DNA from 3 places in the Pseudoalteromonas sp. bablab_jr010 genome. Region 1 is predicted to be linked to each of the others. Evidence: predicted binding sites of a transcription regulator. Region 1 holds the regulator's gene; each other region holds the start of a gene.

Region 1 (5,471 bases):
AATAATCCCTGACAGGCTGATCGAGGCCGGTTAATGGCTTCAAATCAGGCTCCCAGTGTGGGTTCGGTAAAAAGCGTGCATCAAAAACGTAGTCAGCTTCTTTTGGAATACCATGCTTAAAACCAAACGACATAAACGTAATAATCAGTTTTTTATCTTTCTTACCTAAAATCTTTTCACGAATTGATTCTGCTAACTGATGAACACTCAAATCAGTGGTATCAATCATAAAGTCAGCGCGGGTGATCAGCACATCCAGCAGGATTTTTTCTTGTTTAATGGCAAGATCAAGCGGTAAAGAATCAATCGATAATGGATGCAAACGGCGAGTTTCAGAAAAACGCTTAATTAGGGTTTGGTCATCACTATCTAGGTAGAATAGTGTTGGGTTTGCAAAACCTGGCAGGTACTCAAGAATATCATTAAACTCTTGCTGCTCTTTCGGTAAGTTACGTACGTCGATACTGACGGCAATTTTGTCATAATTATCAGAAACACTTCGCACGAGCGAAGGCAGTAGGTTGACAGGAATATTATCAACACAGTAGTAGCCTAAGTCTTCAAGAACTCGTAAAGCGACCGATTTCCCCGAGCCTGAGCGACCGCTGATAATTATTAATTCCATTTATGCCTCTGATGCAATTACTTGAAATAGTTGCTGATCGCTTGTAGCACTTCGCAACTGTTTACAAAAATCTTTATCTTTAAGTCTATCAGCAATTGTTGACAAGGTCTTCAAGTGCAACTGGCAATCGCCATCTGGTACGATGAGTGCCACAAAAATATCAACGGGACGATTGTCTATCGCATCAAAATTGATGGGAGATTCACTGACAATAATAAATGCATGAGGTTCATCAGCACCACTCATTCGACCGTGGGGAATAGCTATTCCTCGGCCGATACCTGTACTACCTAACTTTTCCCTGTTCAGAAAAGCATCTAGGATATCTTGTTGAGATAAATGAGGAAACTGCTGGTGAGCTAACTCGCTAATATACTCAAGAATTCTTTTTTTGCTATTAAAAAGGACCGCAGCTTTGCTGCAGTCCTGATTAGTAAGTGAACTAAGTTTCATAATTTAATGTCGAGCTAATTTCTCTTTATGCTTAATGACTTGGCGATCAAGTTTATCGATCAATGAGTCAATTGCTGCGTACATATCTTGATGTTCTGTAGAAGCGAACAACTCGCCTCCGTTTACATGTAAAGTTGCTTCTGCTTTTTGGCTTAATTTTTCTACATCTAAAATGACATGAACATTATTAATATGATCAAAATGCCTTTCTAGTTTTGCGAACTTAGTGTTTACATAGTCTCTTAATGAATCAGTGACTTCTACGTGACGACCAGTTAAATTTAGTTGCATAAGCATTTTCCTTCTATGTAAAACGTCTAAATCAGACTTTTACGCTGATTAGACGGAGGTATTGCTAGAGACTCACGATATTTTGCAATTGTACGTCTAGCTACTTTAATTCCTTGCTCAGCCAATATATCTGCAATTTTGCTATCACTCAATGGTTTAACCGAGTTTTCTGCAGCAACTAACTTCTTGATTAAAGCGCGAATTGCTGTAGAAGAACACTCACCACCATTTTCGGTGCTGACATGGCTTGAGAAGAAATATTTCAACTCAAAAATTCCCCTTGGGGTATGCATATATTTTTGTGTTGTAACCCGAGAAATCGTCGATTCATGCATTTCGACCATTTCTGCGACATCGTTTAGCACCATTGGCTTCATTGCTTCTGGGCCATGTTCAAAGAAAGCTTGCTGTTGTTGCACGATACAGTTGGTCACTTTTAGTAAAGTATCGTTACGGCTTTCTAAGCTCTTAATAAACCACTTTGCTTCTTGTAAGTGAGAACGAATAAATTGGCTGTCGCTACTTGATTTAACAGAGCGAGACATCGCTGCATATTGGCTATTCACTCTAATTTTTGGCATACAATCTGGGTTTAACTCGACTACCCAGCGGCCTTTCACTTTTTTCACTGATACATCGGGTATGACGTACTCAGATTCTTCGCGTACTATGCTATCCGCAGGCTTAGGATTTAAGCTGTGAATGAGCGTCATCACTTCTTTAAGCTCGTTTTCTTTAAGCTTAGTCTTTTTCATTAAAGTGCGATAGTCGCGACTTGCTAATAATTCGATATGCTCAGATAAAACCATTTTAGTTTCAGCTAAATATGGCGTATTGGCATCGAATTGACGAAGTTGTATACACAGGCACTCTTGTAAACTTCGCGCGCCGATACCAACTGGATCGAATAACTGTATTCTTTTTAAGACAGCTTCAACTTCATCGAGTTCGATTTCTTCTTCATCATTATTTTGATTAAAGCTTTCGACAATATCTTCGCAGCTAACCGTTAAAATACCTGAGTCATCGATAGCTTCAACGATGGCAACGGCAATCGCTTCATCGGTAGGACTAAATGGTGTGAGCTGTAGTTGCCACATTAAATATTCTTGCAGTGTTTCTGTTGAAGCACCTTGGTAAATAGACTCGTCTTCAGGCATTGGCCCAGACGATGTTGATGGGGCGGCACTCATGTACTCATCCCACGTAACATCCATAGCTAAGTCATCGCTAACCGTATCCTTACTCAGAGCATCACTGCTTTCTTGCTCGAATTCGCTAGGTGCTTCGTCGGCAGACGCGCTGACTTGTACATCGTCAGACTCCGCTTTTTGCTCATTCTTACCGATGCTTTCTTCGTTGTAATCCGCTTCTTCCACTTCAAGCAGAGGATTACTATCAAGCGCTTCTTGAATTTCTTGCTGGAGATCCAATGTACTGAGCTGCAACAAGCGAATGGCTTGTTGCAGTTGTGGAGTCATTGTAAGTTGCTGGCCCATGCGCAGCTGTAATGATTGCCTCATGTATCCCTAACAATCCTTTTTAAGTTATCGGTAACGGTGAAGACACTGTTATCGATTTATTGTCATTGTATAAGTCTAGCAGATGCTCTAGTCGGTGGCGTAATGGTTACAGCCTGAATTGCTCGCCTAGATAAACATCACGTACAGTTTGGTCTGCTAATACGTGCTCAGGTGTGCCTGATGCAATTAGCTCCCCATGAGAAACAATGTAGGCTTTTTCACAAACATCAAGGGTTTCTCGAACATTATGGTCAGTAATAAGTACACCAATACCACGATTTTTTAGGTGCTCAATAATTTTCTTTATATCTAACACTGAAATAGGATCAACACCAGCAAAAGGCTCATCTAAAAGGATAAATTTAGGATTAGCGGCTAATGCACGTGCAATTTCAACGCGGCGTCGTTCACCACCTGACAGTGCCATACCTTGGCTATCGCGAATATGTTGAATGCTAAATTCATCTAATAAGTTGTTAAGCGTCTCTTCGCGCGTTGTTTTGTTAAGATCTTTGCGGGTCTCTAATATGGCCATCAAGTTTTGGTAAACTGTTAATTTTCGAAAAATAGACGACTCTTGTGGTAGATAACCAATACCTAAGCGCGCACGGCTGTGCATTGGCAAAAGCGTGATATCGTTATCATCGATGCTTATTTTTCCTTTGTCGCTTGGTACGAGGCCTACAATCATATAGAAGGTCGTTGTTTTACCTGCACCATTTGGCCCTAACAAGCCAACAATACTGCCCGCTTCAACTTCAAGACCGACATTTTTAACCACTTGGCGGCCTTTGTAGCTTTTAGCTAAAAGCTCTGCTTTTAATGTGCTCATGGTTGGCCTTTATCGTCTTTTTTATTTTCTACAGGCACTAAAATAGTGTGTACACGATCTGTTGAGTTTTCGTCTTTTTCTGCGCTGATCAGCTGTTGAGCCATATCGTAGGTAATGCTTTTTGCCGTTACTTTTTGACCCGCTTGAGTGACTTCAGCTTCGCCATTGAGTGTTAAGAAGCGCTTCGCAACATCATAACGAACTTCTTCGGCGCTGGCGCTCATCACGGTACCATCAGCTTGCTTTTCTTCGAAGTAAGCTGGTTTGCCTGTAGCGATAATTAATTCGACTGTACCTTCGGTGTCACCGCCATGTGCCTCAAGTCGCTCTGCTGTAATGCGACGATCACCATGCACGATCTCTACGTTACCTTCGAATATGCCAACGCCATCTTTTAGTTTACCGATTTGGCGATCTGAGCTAATGCTAATTTGAGCGCCTGTTTGCTCGGCAGCTGCGCCCGAAAAGGCAATCAATAAGCTTGGGATCAGGAGTAATTTCTTCAGTTTATTGGTCATAGTATATGGTTCGTGTATGGTTAGTTAACTCAACAATTTCGGCTTTTAAATCGGCTTTTAAGCCTTTACCGGTAATTTTTAAATTCGGTCCTGTTAGTGTTACAGGTTGCTTTGAAAACATCGTCATTTTATCAATGTCGACATTAATATTTTCTGCTTTTATATCTTCGATCATACCGTTATGGGTTAAGTTTTTAGCAACTACATCCCCTTCAAAAATCAGCTGATCATTTTCGTATAAAGTAGCTTCTTTGGCTCTTACTTGCCAAACTTGCTGATCGCTATAAATAGTAAAAATAGGTTGTTCAAAAAAGGTAAACCCTAATTGTTGATACAACTCCATTTTTGCAGCTGCCACTTTATGACTAATTTTACCTTGCTCGTCATAAGCTGTTTGCTTTAGAGCAACGGCAGTGTAATCAGGTGTTGCGATGATCTCGTCTTCACTAGTTATTGTATCAGTTGACTGGTTAAAGTACGGGTACCATAACCACACCATGCAACAGACAAAAACAATACTCAGTAAAATACGGGCTATATTCATGCGCTGGTTCCATCGCTAGTTAACGGCTTGCCGTTTTCTAACATCAGTAAATCAGTTAATTCACGCACGGCTCCAAAGCCACCCGGTAATAATGTGGTGTAATGAGCCAGCTTCTTGATAAGCGGGTGTGCATCGTTTACTGCGACAGCAAAGCCAACTTTTTCCATAACTGGTAAGTCTGGACCATCATCACCAATATAGGCAATCTGTTCATCTGTCAGCCCCAGTTTATCCTTTAACTCTTGATAAGCAATCAGCTTATCTTCTTGTCCCTGATAAATGTGCTGAACTGTTAGGCTAGTCATTCGCTGCTGAACTATTTGTGAATGGCGGCCAGTAATCACTGCCACTTCAAAGCCACTATTAATGAGTGCTTTAATACCAAAACCATCTTTAGTATTGAATGCTTTAAGCTCTTCGCCATTATTACCCAAATAAATTCGACCATCAGAAAAAACACCATCAATATCACAGATTAATAGTTTTATTTTTTGAGCACGCTGACTCACATCAGGGCTCAGGGGCTGGTATAGTTCGGCGAATGTCATTGCTTAGAGAACTCCTGCTTTTAATAAGTCTTGCATATTAAGGGCACCAATTGGTGTGTTGCTTTGATCCACCACAATTAAACCATTAATACGTTTATGCTCCATAATATTTAAAGCTTCAGCCGCAAGCATGTCAG
Region 2 (5,471 bases), on a different contig from region 1:
GAAACTTTTTGCAGAATTTGGCATCGAAATAGATATGATTAATCAAGTTAATCATAACTTTGAAAAAATAGACTATGCTTTTACTGTGCACACGAATGATTTTGAGCAAGCCCTTGAAATTTTGACCAGTAACCAAGATGGTATCAGCGCAGAATCTATTAAAGGGGTCAGCAATGTTGCCAAGGTGTCTGCAGTAGGTGTAGGGATGAAATCTCACTCTGGTGTGGCAAGTTTATTTTTTAATGCCCTTGCCGATGAAAACATCAAAGTGATGCTTGTATCGACATCAGAAATAAAGATATCAGTTTTAATTGACGAAAAGTATTTAGAACTGGCTGTACGTGCGCTACACAAAGTTTTTTTAACCGAAAATGAATAAGATCTAGAGTTTTTACTTACTTTTAAGTCTAGATTTCATTAGAATGTTTTTGACGCGGAATCTTTTAATTTTTTGGAACATGGGAGCAAGAGAATGCTAATACTAACTCGTAGAGTAGGTGAAACCCTAATGATCGGTGACGAAGTAACAGTTACTGTTCTTGGTGTTAAAGGAAATCAAGTTCGCATTGGTGTAAACGCACCGAAAGATGTATCAGTACATCGTGAAGAAATCTACATGCGAATTCAAGCAGAGAAATCTAACCCAAATCCGGGCAACGTTTAATCAGCGACAGATATTTTAAGAGCCACTCACTGAGTGGCTCTTTTATTTAGTTCGGCCGTCATTTCATCATTTAGCGCTTGTTTAGAAATATACTGCATACCGCGCTGTGCCTTTAAAATATAACCTCGCTCAGTTTCAATAATCTCACTAATCTGTTGCCAGCTTAATTGGTAGCTTTTATGCGGGTTTTCGGCCTTAACGCCTTCATCATCAAATACGATAGTCACTTCGCTGCCTGATGCACGGCTCATCATTTGTCTTGCGACCCACCATGGGCGCTTGTAATAAAACGATAAGCACTCAACGACGGCAAGCATAATCATAAAGCTACCAAGGTAATGATTCTCTAATTGATAAAACGCCAATAAGCCTAAGGTTATTAACAGTATCAACAGCGGGTATTTAGGCTTGGCTTGAGATGAATAAGGCAAAGACTCATCAAAGCATTCGTAATAATACGGTTTATCTAATGTGTAAGTTGTACTTAATGTCATTCGTGGGCTCACTTAATTTGCTGACAGCAGTTTAACATTGATAGAAAAAATCTGCCGTAGTTGGTTTTCATTTAGTTGTCATTGTGAGAGCTTAAGGTATGTGTATTTTAAAGGCGTAAGTTGTATGTTTGTTAGTTCAATGTCATTAGCACTTGCAATGACCACAAATACTTTTTTAGTTATGGGCGATATGCCATACACCCCGATTGATGAAATTAATCTCGCCAAAGGCGGAAAAATTACCAAGGCAATCGAAGCAACACCGCATGGCTTTTTAATACATCTTGGTGATATGAAATCGGGAGCACTTGCTTGCACGAACAAGCTTTTGCAAACAAATAAAGCGTTATTGACGTCATTGACCCCACAGCCTTTTATTTACACCCCCGGTGATAATGAATGGACCGATTGTGACCGAGAAAAGCTATCGGTACGTTTTGATGAGCTTGAGCGGCTAAGCTTTGTTAAAGGCTTAATGTTCGACGAGGCTTATACACAAAAAGCACAGCAACTACAGGGTTATGCCACACAAGCTGAAATGCTAGAGAATGCCCGTTGGCAGTTTGATGGTATTGAGTTTCGTACTTTGCATATACCGGGCACTTTTAATGGCCGCTCGCAAATTTTAAAAAGTGACAAAAACGCAGCACTTGATGCCGCTGACAAACGTGATAAGTACAACTTAATTTGGTTAAAACAAGCACTTGTTCAACAAGATGCTAAGGCCTATGTGTTTGGCTTTCAGGCTGATATTTACCACCCAAGCAGTAAACCCGCCTGTAGTGAATCGCAGCGCTCTAAATGTGATGCATTTAAACTATACCGAGATGCCATCAGCGACTTTGCAAAGCACACTAAGAAGCCTGTGCTTGTAATGCATGGTGATACCGGCCCATATTGTCAGCAGCCGTTAGCGAGTAACTTAACGCGTTTAAATGTCCCCGGAGATTTTGCTGTAAGCGATGTCGCAAAAGTAAGTTTTATCGACGGCCAATGGCATATAGCGAGTGTAACGACAAATGTGCCCCTCACTAAGGTATGTGAGTGATAACGTTGGGTAGAACGGAGACGCAGTCAGAGCCATCAGCTTTCAGCCGTCAGCTATCAGATTAAAACCCAACAAGTTAGCGAGTTTGAGGCTCACGTAGGCGTGAAATTTATTTCGCGCGGTGGTTTATAAAGTCATCAGACTTTAAACCCAAGTTAAGACTTGTAGGAGGCGTTTTAACGCCGAAAAACTCACGCTATAGCCAAAAGTTCACGGTTAAAATCATTCCTACGATTATCTCAGATCTCATGCATCATTTAAAAAACAAAAAAGCGGCACTTGGCCGCTTTTCTTAAGTATGGTGTGCTATTAGCAGTTAGTTTCTTCTGCGTTAACACCTTCTTTTACTTCTTCACATGCATCTTCAACTGCATTTTGTGTATCAGTAATTGCTTCGTCAATACGCTCACCTGCGTCTTCAGCAGAGTTGTCTTCACAACCCATGATGAAAAGACCTGAAAATAGGGCGATAGTTGCGGCTTTTAAAGTTGAATTTTTCATAATGAAATTCCTTGTAAATTTAAAAATAAAGTAAGTGGTTATCTGCTTTTAACTACTTAGGGACGTTGCCTCTAAGTGCTCCTGATACCAGCGAAATAACAAGTAATACTAAAAATATAAAAAAGATAATCTTAGCGATGCCTGCAGCGGCTCCTGCGATACCGCCAAAACCTAACACTGCTGCGATTAACGCGATAACTAGAAAAGTAATTGTCCAGCGTAACATAGTGGTCTCCTTGGCTATTTAAATTTTCTTAAGTTCGATGTAACTGAAGCGAGTTCTGTGCCAGAACTTTTATTTTATATATTTCAATGGGTTGTGTGTTTTTGTTGTTCTTTAGAGGGTTCATCATTTGGTAACTTTTACGAGTAAGCATGTAACTTATTCATAGTGATATTTTTTCATATTGAGATGCATGAGAAAAAGAGATAATGCACTAATAAATGGTAAGACCAATTTAACATTATTTGGGTTGGCTACCTCTAACACCTTGTTGTGTGTGGTTTTTAGCCATTTTGTTGCTATTAATTAATAGTTCAGCATATAACGACTGGCTATATTGATTATTTATATCATCTATAGCGGGGCTTTAAATGCATAAATAGTGGGGTGTTAATTATATGTACGTCATGTTATTTTAAATTTAATTGGTTTTACCAATTTACAATGGTGCTATACAAATGAATTTTGTTTGTTATTATTGGTGCATAATTATTTAACAAAAATAACTTTTTATTTTAAGTAAGCGAGGGGAGTCGTATGGATATAGGTGGATTACTCACCACTGCGGCCAGTTTGATGGTGACAGGCATGGTAGGCGTGTTTGTTTTTCTGACTATTTTGATTTCAGCAGTCACTTTAATGTCAAAGCTGGTGGGTCGATTTGATGATCCTGCAACTGCAGAACCTACGCGTACAGCAAAAGTTCAACCTCAACAGGGTGTGCCACAGGCACATATTGCAGCAATCAGCGCTGCAATTGCTCAATTTCGAAATAAACAAAAATAACGGGGCAGCTTAAACATGGCTAAATTAAAACTAACCGAACTAGTATTGCGCGACGCACACCAGTCTCTTTTGGCAACGCGTATGCGCTTAGACGACATGCTACCCATGACAGAAAAACTCGATAATGCGGGTTATTGGTCAATTGAATCATGGGGTGGTGCGACGTTTGACTCGTGTATCCGTTATTTAGGTGAAGATCCTTGGCAACGTATTCGCGAGCTAAAAGCGGCAATGCCAAACACTAAGCAACAAATGCTACTACGCGGACAGAATCTTCTAGGTTACCGTCATTATGCTGATGATGTAGTCGAAAAGTTTGTTGAGCGTGCCCACAAAAACGGTGTTGATGTTTTCCGTATTTTCGATGCGATGAACGATGTGCGTAACCTTGAAACTGCCATTAAAGCTGCTGTTAAAGTAGGTGCTCATGCCCAAGGTACTATTTCGTACACAGTAAGCCCAGTCCATACGCTTGATATGTGGCTTGAGCTTGCAAAACAACTAGAAGATCTTGGTTGTCATTCAATTTGTATCAAAGATATGGCAGGTTTATTAAAGCCTTATGATTGTGAACAGTTGATCAAAGGTTTAAAAGAAACTGTGTCTATTCCTATTGCGATGCAATGCCACGCGACCACAGGTTTAAGCACTGCAACTTACCAAAAAGCGATCGATGCAGGTATCGATATGCTTGATACGGCTATTTCGTCAATGAGTATGACCTATGGTCATAGCGCCACAGAAACCATCGTTTCAATTGTAGAAGGCACTGAGCGAGACACAGGCCTTGATTTAAACCAATTAGAAGAAATTGCTGCTTACTTCCGTGACGTACGCAAGAAATATGCTGCATTTGAAGGCAGCCTTAAAGGCGTTGATGGACGTATCTTATTAGCGCAAGTGCCGGGCGGCATGTTAACTAATATGGAAAATCAGCTTAAAGAGCAAGGTGCTGCTGACAAACTTGATCAAGTATTACTCGAGATCCCGCGTGTTCGCGAAGACTTAGGTTACATTCCACTCGTTACACCAACCTCGCAAATTGTTGGTACTCAAGCGGTACTTAATGTTTTGACTGGCGAGCGATATAAAACCATCACTAAAGAAACTGCGGGTGTGCTTAAAGGCGAGTATGGTGCAACACCAGCGCCAATGAATAAAGAGCTGCAAGAACGTGTACTAGATGGCGCTGAAGCAATCACTTGCCGTCCTGCTGATAAGCTTGAGCCTGAACTTGAGAAGCTTGAAGCAGAGTTATTAAGTGAAGCTAAAGAGCAAGGTTTAGAGCTTGCTGATGACGTGATTGATGATGTGCTTACTTACGCATTATTCCCTCAAATTGGCCTTAAGTTTATTAAAAACCGTAACAACCCTGATGCGTTTGAAGCAATTCCAACGGGTGAAGTTGCTAAGTCAGAAAGCAAACCAGCCGCTTCAAGTCCTGCAAAAGCAGAGCAATACAGCGTTAAAGTTGACGGTAAAGTTTACGATGTGGTCGTAGCGCAAGGTGGTGAACTAAAAGAAGTAACTCTAAAAGACAGTGAGTTAATTCCTCAATCTGCCTCAGCGTCTGTTAGCGAAACCTTAAACGCGCCGTTAGCAGGCAATATTTTCAAAGTGAAAGTAAAAGCTGGCCAAACAGTAAATGAAGGTGATGTGGTTATCATAATGGAAGCAATGAAAATGGAAACAGAAGTTCGCGCCGCACACTCAGGTACAATAGCTGAAGTATTAGTAGCAGAGGGCGACTCTGTT
Region 3 (5,471 bases), on a different contig from region 1:
TGCTGTAAGGGCTTTTTTAATAAAGTCTTCAGACTGGAAGCCAATGGTACTGAAGCTTTGAATTTGCTCAATAAACAAATTATGGACTGCGCTAATTTTCGCTTGCGATAAATCATCTAGTGCGGCCATTGCCATACCCACTTTTTGCACTTGCTTTGGCTCTAAGTGCTTAAGGATTTGCGCAGCATCTTCTTCTGATAAGCTCAGCAATAAGATTGCCGCCTTATCAACACCGTCTAATTTATCAACATCAAACGCCGGTGGTAATTGTTTTTGTTCTTGATCAGTCATCTTCTGTTAACCACGCTTTCACTACTTGAGAAGACAGTTCTGGTTCATTTGCAACCAATGCACGAACTGCTTTGAGTAAATCTTCATCGCCATGTAAGTCTGGCAGCTGTAGTGTACCATCACTTGAGAATCCTACAGCAGCAGAGTCAAAGTCTTTATTTAGCATATCTAGCGTGCTATCACCAATATCTACACCTGCACTTAATGCATCTTCATCATATTCTTCTAGTGTATCGTCTGGGTAAATTAGACGTTTCAGCATAGGTCTTACAACAAAGACAATAAGTACGATGATAACCAGTGCACCTAATGCTAAGCGTAGCATCTTCATGAACCAATCTTGCTCCCAAAGTGGAACTTCAATCGCTTCACCTGTATCTTGTCTTACAAATGGCACTGTAACGACTTCAAGTGCATCACCGCGTTGCATATCAAACCCAACACCACCTTGTAGTAAGCGACGAATATTTGACAATGCTTCGACAGAGCGAGGAACCATAGTTGTCTCACCGTTTTCACCTACTTGTGGTACATAATCAACGGCAACTGACACACTGATGCGGCGGATAACACCGGTTTGCTGGCGCTTATGCGAAATTGTGGTATCAAGTTCGTAGTTACGTGTTGCTTCTTTATGCGAACGACTTGGGTTCGTTGCTGAACCTGCACTACCTTGGCCAGCGACCTCAGGAATATTAGAGTTAACTGGCGGCTGATTCGTTAGCGCACCTGGAATGCCCACAGCAAGACCACCAATGTTGTTTTCTTCGAACGTGGTTTCACTGCGCACAGCGGGTAAGTCTGGGTTATAACGTTTTTGTGTTTCTTCGACTGCACTAAAATCCATATTTAAGTCGACTTGCGCTGTGTAGTTACCTAAACCTACAACTGGAATAAGGATGCTATCGATTTTATTTAAGTATTCTTCTTCACGCTTACGCTCAATTTCATACTCTTTACGAGAGCGAGCAGCAAGTGAGTTTTGTGAGCCTGAATTCAGTAAACGACCATTTTGATCGGTAACAGTAACACGCTCTGGCGATAAACCTTGGACTGCTGAGGCAACAATATCAACTACTGAGTCAACTTCTTCACCATCTAGCGTACGGCCGCGTTTTAAGGTTAGTACTACCGTTGCTGAAGGTTGTTTTTCACGACGAGCAAATACGTTTTCTTTTGGAATAGCTAAAAGTACTTTGGCGCGAGTAACATTTTTTAGCTCTTCGATGGTACGTGCAAGCTGTTGCTCACGACCATGTTTTAAACGTTCACGTTCAAGGCGTTGGCTTACACCAAACCCCATGTCTTGCATAATGATGTCAGTACCTGAGCTTGGCGCTTGCTCTAGGCCTTCACGAGCCATCAATAATTTAATGTTTTGGTATTCACCTTCTTCAACAGAGATGACGTTACCATCAAGTTCGTAATCAATCTTTTGAGCGTCTAAAAAGTCCAGCGTTTGAATTAGCTCTTCCGTTGGCATTTTGCCAAGCGGACGCATATCTGGCTGACGAGCCCAAATAATAATAAAAATTGCGATAGCCAAACAGATTGCTAAAGCAATCACTAAAGTAGCCTGGCGTAAAACGTCTACACCATTTAAGGCACTTAGGTAGCCTGACTTTTGCTCTTGTTGATCGTCAGTATCGGTTGCATCGATACCGCCGCCTGCTAAGGCTAGATCAGTTGATTGATTAGATTGCGCCACAATAATTCTCCACTACCTAGTTACACAGGCATGTTCATAATTTCTTTATAAGCTTCAACAAGTTTATTGCGAACCTGTACCGTCGCTTCAAAGGCAACTGATGACTTTTGCGAAGCAATCATTACGTCCGCAAGTGAAACACTGCGATCGCCCATTTCAAGCGCGGTTACCTTTTGTTTTGCTTCTTGTTGTAAGCCATTCACTGTATCAAGTGCATTGGTAAGTAAATCACCAAACTGTGCCGATGAAGTTGGCTGAGTTTGTGTTGGTAAATTATTAATTGAGTTACTACGACCAACTTCTGAAGCCATAGATTGCATTTCTTGAAATAATGCGCTGTTTTGAACTTTCATAATACTCTCTGACAATGCAGTTTACTTATGCACTGATAAAGCACAAACCGTGCCACAAAATAAAATGAATATTTTCAACAACTTAAAACAATAAATTTACTTGTCAGAGTTTTGACAGCAAACAAGCTCACAAAAATGCGAGCTTGTTTGACTAACTTTTTGAAAGGAGTTTATGCAGGTAAGGCGATACCCAAGTCTCGCATTTGCGCCAGTTTATAACGTAACGTGCGCGGACTGATACCTAAGGTTTCTGCAACCTCTTTACGCTTACCATTACAGCGCGCTAAGGTTTCTAAAATAATACGATGCTCTTTGTCTTTCAGCTCGTCTTTATAATTACCCTGCTCACTCACTTGCGGTACGGTATCTAGATTAACTTCAACAGGCTGTTCTTGATAAACTGGTGCGTTGTGTGGTGGCGTAGCGACTGGCTTGATATCCGCCGTAAGCAACTCTTCAATAAAGACATCATCTTGATGAATACTATTACCATCGCATAATATCAACGCCCGTTGAATAACGTTATCAAGCTCTCGAACGTTACCTGGCCAAGCATGCGATAGCAGCTTTTGTTTCGCACCCTCACTTAGTTGAGCTATAGGTTCTTTACTTTTCAGGCAATGACGCTCAATTAGATGCTCAGCCAACACAACAATGTCACCAGGACGCTCGGCTAATGGTTTCCACATTAGCGGAAACACATTTAAGCGATAATATAAGTCTTCTCTAAATAGATTTTCGCTCACTGCTTCTTTTAAATCTCGGTTGCTTGTAGCAAGAACACGAACATCAAGCTCTATGGTTTTACGACCACCTAAGCGCTCTACTTCGCGCTCTTGAAGTACACGCAGTAATTTAGCTTGCAAGCCTAAATCCATCTCAGTGATTTCATCAAGTAAGATGGTACCACCTTGAGCTTGCTCAAATTTACCCGGACAGGCTTGAATAGCGCCGGTAAACGCCCCTTTTTCGTAACCGAATAAGGTTGCTTCAAGCATGTTTTCAGGAATAGCCGCGCAGTTAATAGCCACAAAGGGGGCATCGCTACGATTTGATTTATCGTGGATAAAACGAGCCAACACTTCTTTACCCGAGCCACTTGGGCCGAGTACCATGACACTGGCATCTGAGCGGGCAACTTTGCTCGCGAGCTCTAATAGCTTAATACTCGATGGATCGGCAACGATTGGGCCATCGGTTTCTTTTTCCTTTTCAGGTAGATAACGACTCACCATGTTAAGGAGCACTTCTGGAGCAAACGGTTTTGCCATGTAATCAATCGCACCTAAACGCATTGCTTCTACAGCATCATCAATGGTGGCATAGGCTGTCATCATTAATACCGGCAGCTCAGGATAATTAAGTTTAATGCTACGTAATAGGTCAAGGCCACTCATGGCGCCCATTTGCACATCACTAACAACCAATGAATAGCTATTTTGCTTAAGCAAGATCATCGCTTGTTCAGCGCTATCTGCAGCAACGCAATCAATACCCGACATTTCAAGGGTATCGATCAGTGCTTCTCGTAAGCCCGCGTCGTCTTCAACGACTAAAATAGAGTTAGTATTCATTTTGCCTCCGCTGAGATTGGTTCTGCACTAATTGGCAAGATCAAACTAAAACATGCTCCCCCATGAGCATTATTAGTCACTTCAACCCGTCCTTGGTGCGCATTGGCTACTGAACTTACAACTGCAAGTCCAAGCCCCGTGCCTTGGCTTTTGGTAGTGTAAAAAGGTTCGAATAATTTGTTGGCATGACGTAAATCAACACCTGGGCCATTATCACTGACACTGATACGAACACAGTTTTCGCTAGTTTCGTCACGTTCGGCACTCAGGGTTACCACAGCATCAGAGCCAATAATTTGAATACTATTGTGGATCAGGTTTTGAATAGCACTCGCCAGAGCAGTTTTATTACCCATAATTTCAATATCTGGCTCAGGCAAGTTCACGCTAAGTTCACTGTTATTTTGTGCAACCATAGCATCAGCACCGGCTTTTACTTCATTAAGTAACTGTTGCATTGAAACGCTTTCGACCACTTGTTGCTCACCACTTTTGGCAAATAACAGCATATCGTTCACTTGGGTTTCTAAATCTTTTAAACGCGACATTAGCTTCGTATGAAAGTTGCCACGCGAGCTTTCTGGCAATCGCTTTGAGCCTAAATTTGCGGCATACAGCATGGCCGCTGATAACGGTGTTCTGACTTGATGAGCAAGCGAAGCGACCATTTTGCCAAGCGCACTTAAGCGCTGCATATGTGCTACTCGCTTTTGTAAGCGCCTGGTTTCAGTTAAATCTGTCATTAAAATTAACTGCCCTGGCTCTGGAGCAAGCGCAGTAATATCAAGCTTAATTAAACGGCCATCTTTAAGTGATACTTCATGTCCATCGTCTTGCTGTGGTCGAAATGAGCGTTGAATAACGCTAAACCACTTTTCACCTTCAAGGGGTTCACCTAGCATATCAATGGCAATTTGATTGGCTTTTGCGATCATGCCTCGGCCATCTAAAACCACCACACCCGCAGGCATGGTATCAACCAAATGGCCTAACCAACTGGCTTGTTGGCGCAGCTCACTCAATTCACCCACATACTCTTCTTGCTGTAGGCATGGGTTATATTGTTTGGCTGTGATAAATTGTGGTTTTAGGACATTTGCTAAGGCCATAATCAATACTCAAAAAATCGTGTCTACCTAGCTAAATGCACAATCCGTACCAAATTTATTTTTGTTTTATTTCAATAAATTAAAGACAAAAACAACACTGACAAAAAAATGACAATCGCGAGGGAATAATGCAAAAAGAACACCATTGTCGTTGCCCATGGCTCGATACCAGCAAAGAAGATTATGTGGCCTATCATGACCAAGAATGGGGGGTGCCATTATATGATGATCACCGCTTATTTGAGTTTATAACCTTAGAGTCAGCACAAGCGGGACTGAGTTGGTATACCATACTTAAAAAACGTGATGGCTATCGCAGTGCCTTTAAAAACTTTGTTGTTGAAGATGTTGCCAGAATGACCGAAGACGACGTCGAACGGTTAATGCAGTTTGAAGGCATTATTCGTAATCGCGCTAAAATCGCTGCTACTATCAA

What was found. Region 1 encodes sigma-54, which starts transcription at its own class of promoters, with help from an activator protein. Its sites were predicted from a motif close to GTTGGCACGNNNNTNGNNT; they were not measured.
Region 2: JIG37_RS18650 (DUF1328 family protein) is a predicted target of sigma-54. The motif match lies at 2,980-2,998, and genes of this name have one in related genera.
Region 3: fliE (flagellar hook-basal body complex protein FliE) is a predicted target of sigma-54. The motif match lies at 2,391-2,409, and genes of this name have one in related genera.

The regions. Positions count from the first base shown of each region.
Region 1 covers NZ_JACDWV010000200.1:16,338-21,808, forward strand. Annotated here, with positions in the region: gene rapZ (RNase adapter RapZ) at 1-625, opposite strand, end outside; gene ptsN (PTS IIA-like nitrogen regulatory protein PtsN) at 626-1,078, opposite strand; gene hpf (ribosome hibernation promoting factor) at 1,082-1,369, opposite strand; gene JIG37_RS20650 (RNA polymerase factor sigma-54) at 1,396-2,892, opposite strand; gene lptB (LPS export ABC transporter ATP-binding protein) at 2,999-3,724, opposite strand; gene lptA (lipopolysaccharide transport periplasmic protein LptA) at 3,721-4,242, opposite strand; gene lptC (LPS export ABC transporter periplasmic protein LptC) at 4,232-4,786, opposite strand; gene kdsC (3-deoxy-manno-octulosonate-8-phosphatase KdsC) at 4,783-5,334, opposite strand; gene JIG37_RS20675 (KpsF/GutQ family sugar-phosphate isomerase) at 5,338-5,471, opposite strand, start outside.
Region 2 covers NZ_JACDWV010000191.1:6,434-11,904, reverse strand. Annotated here, with positions in the region: gene JIG37_RS18675 (aspartate kinase) at 1-379, shown strand, start outside; gene csrA (carbon storage regulator CsrA) at 473-664, shown strand; gene JIG37_RS18665 (YcxB family protein) at 691-1,158, opposite strand; gene JIG37_RS18660 (hypothetical protein) at 1,283-2,206, shown strand; gene JIG37_RS18655 (hypothetical protein) at 2,516-2,707, opposite strand; gene JIG37_RS18650 (DUF1328 family protein) at 2,760-2,933, opposite strand; gene JIG37_RS18645 (OadG family transporter subunit) at 3,468-3,716, shown strand; gene oadA (sodium-extruding oxaloacetate decarboxylase subunit alpha) at 3,732-5,471, shown strand, end outside.
Region 3 covers NZ_JACDWV010000087.1:206,157-211,627, forward strand. Annotated here, with positions in the region: gene fliG (flagellar motor switch protein FliG) at 1-291, opposite strand, end outside; gene fliF (flagellar basal-body MS-ring/collar protein FliF) at 284-1,999, opposite strand; gene fliE (flagellar hook-basal body complex protein FliE) at 2,020-2,352, opposite strand; gene JIG37_RS09505 (sigma-54 dependent transcriptional regulator) at 2,523-3,926, opposite strand; gene JIG37_RS09510 (ATP-binding protein) at 3,923-5,035, opposite strand; gene JIG37_RS09515 (DNA-3-methyladenine glycosylase I) at 5,164-5,471, shown strand, end outside.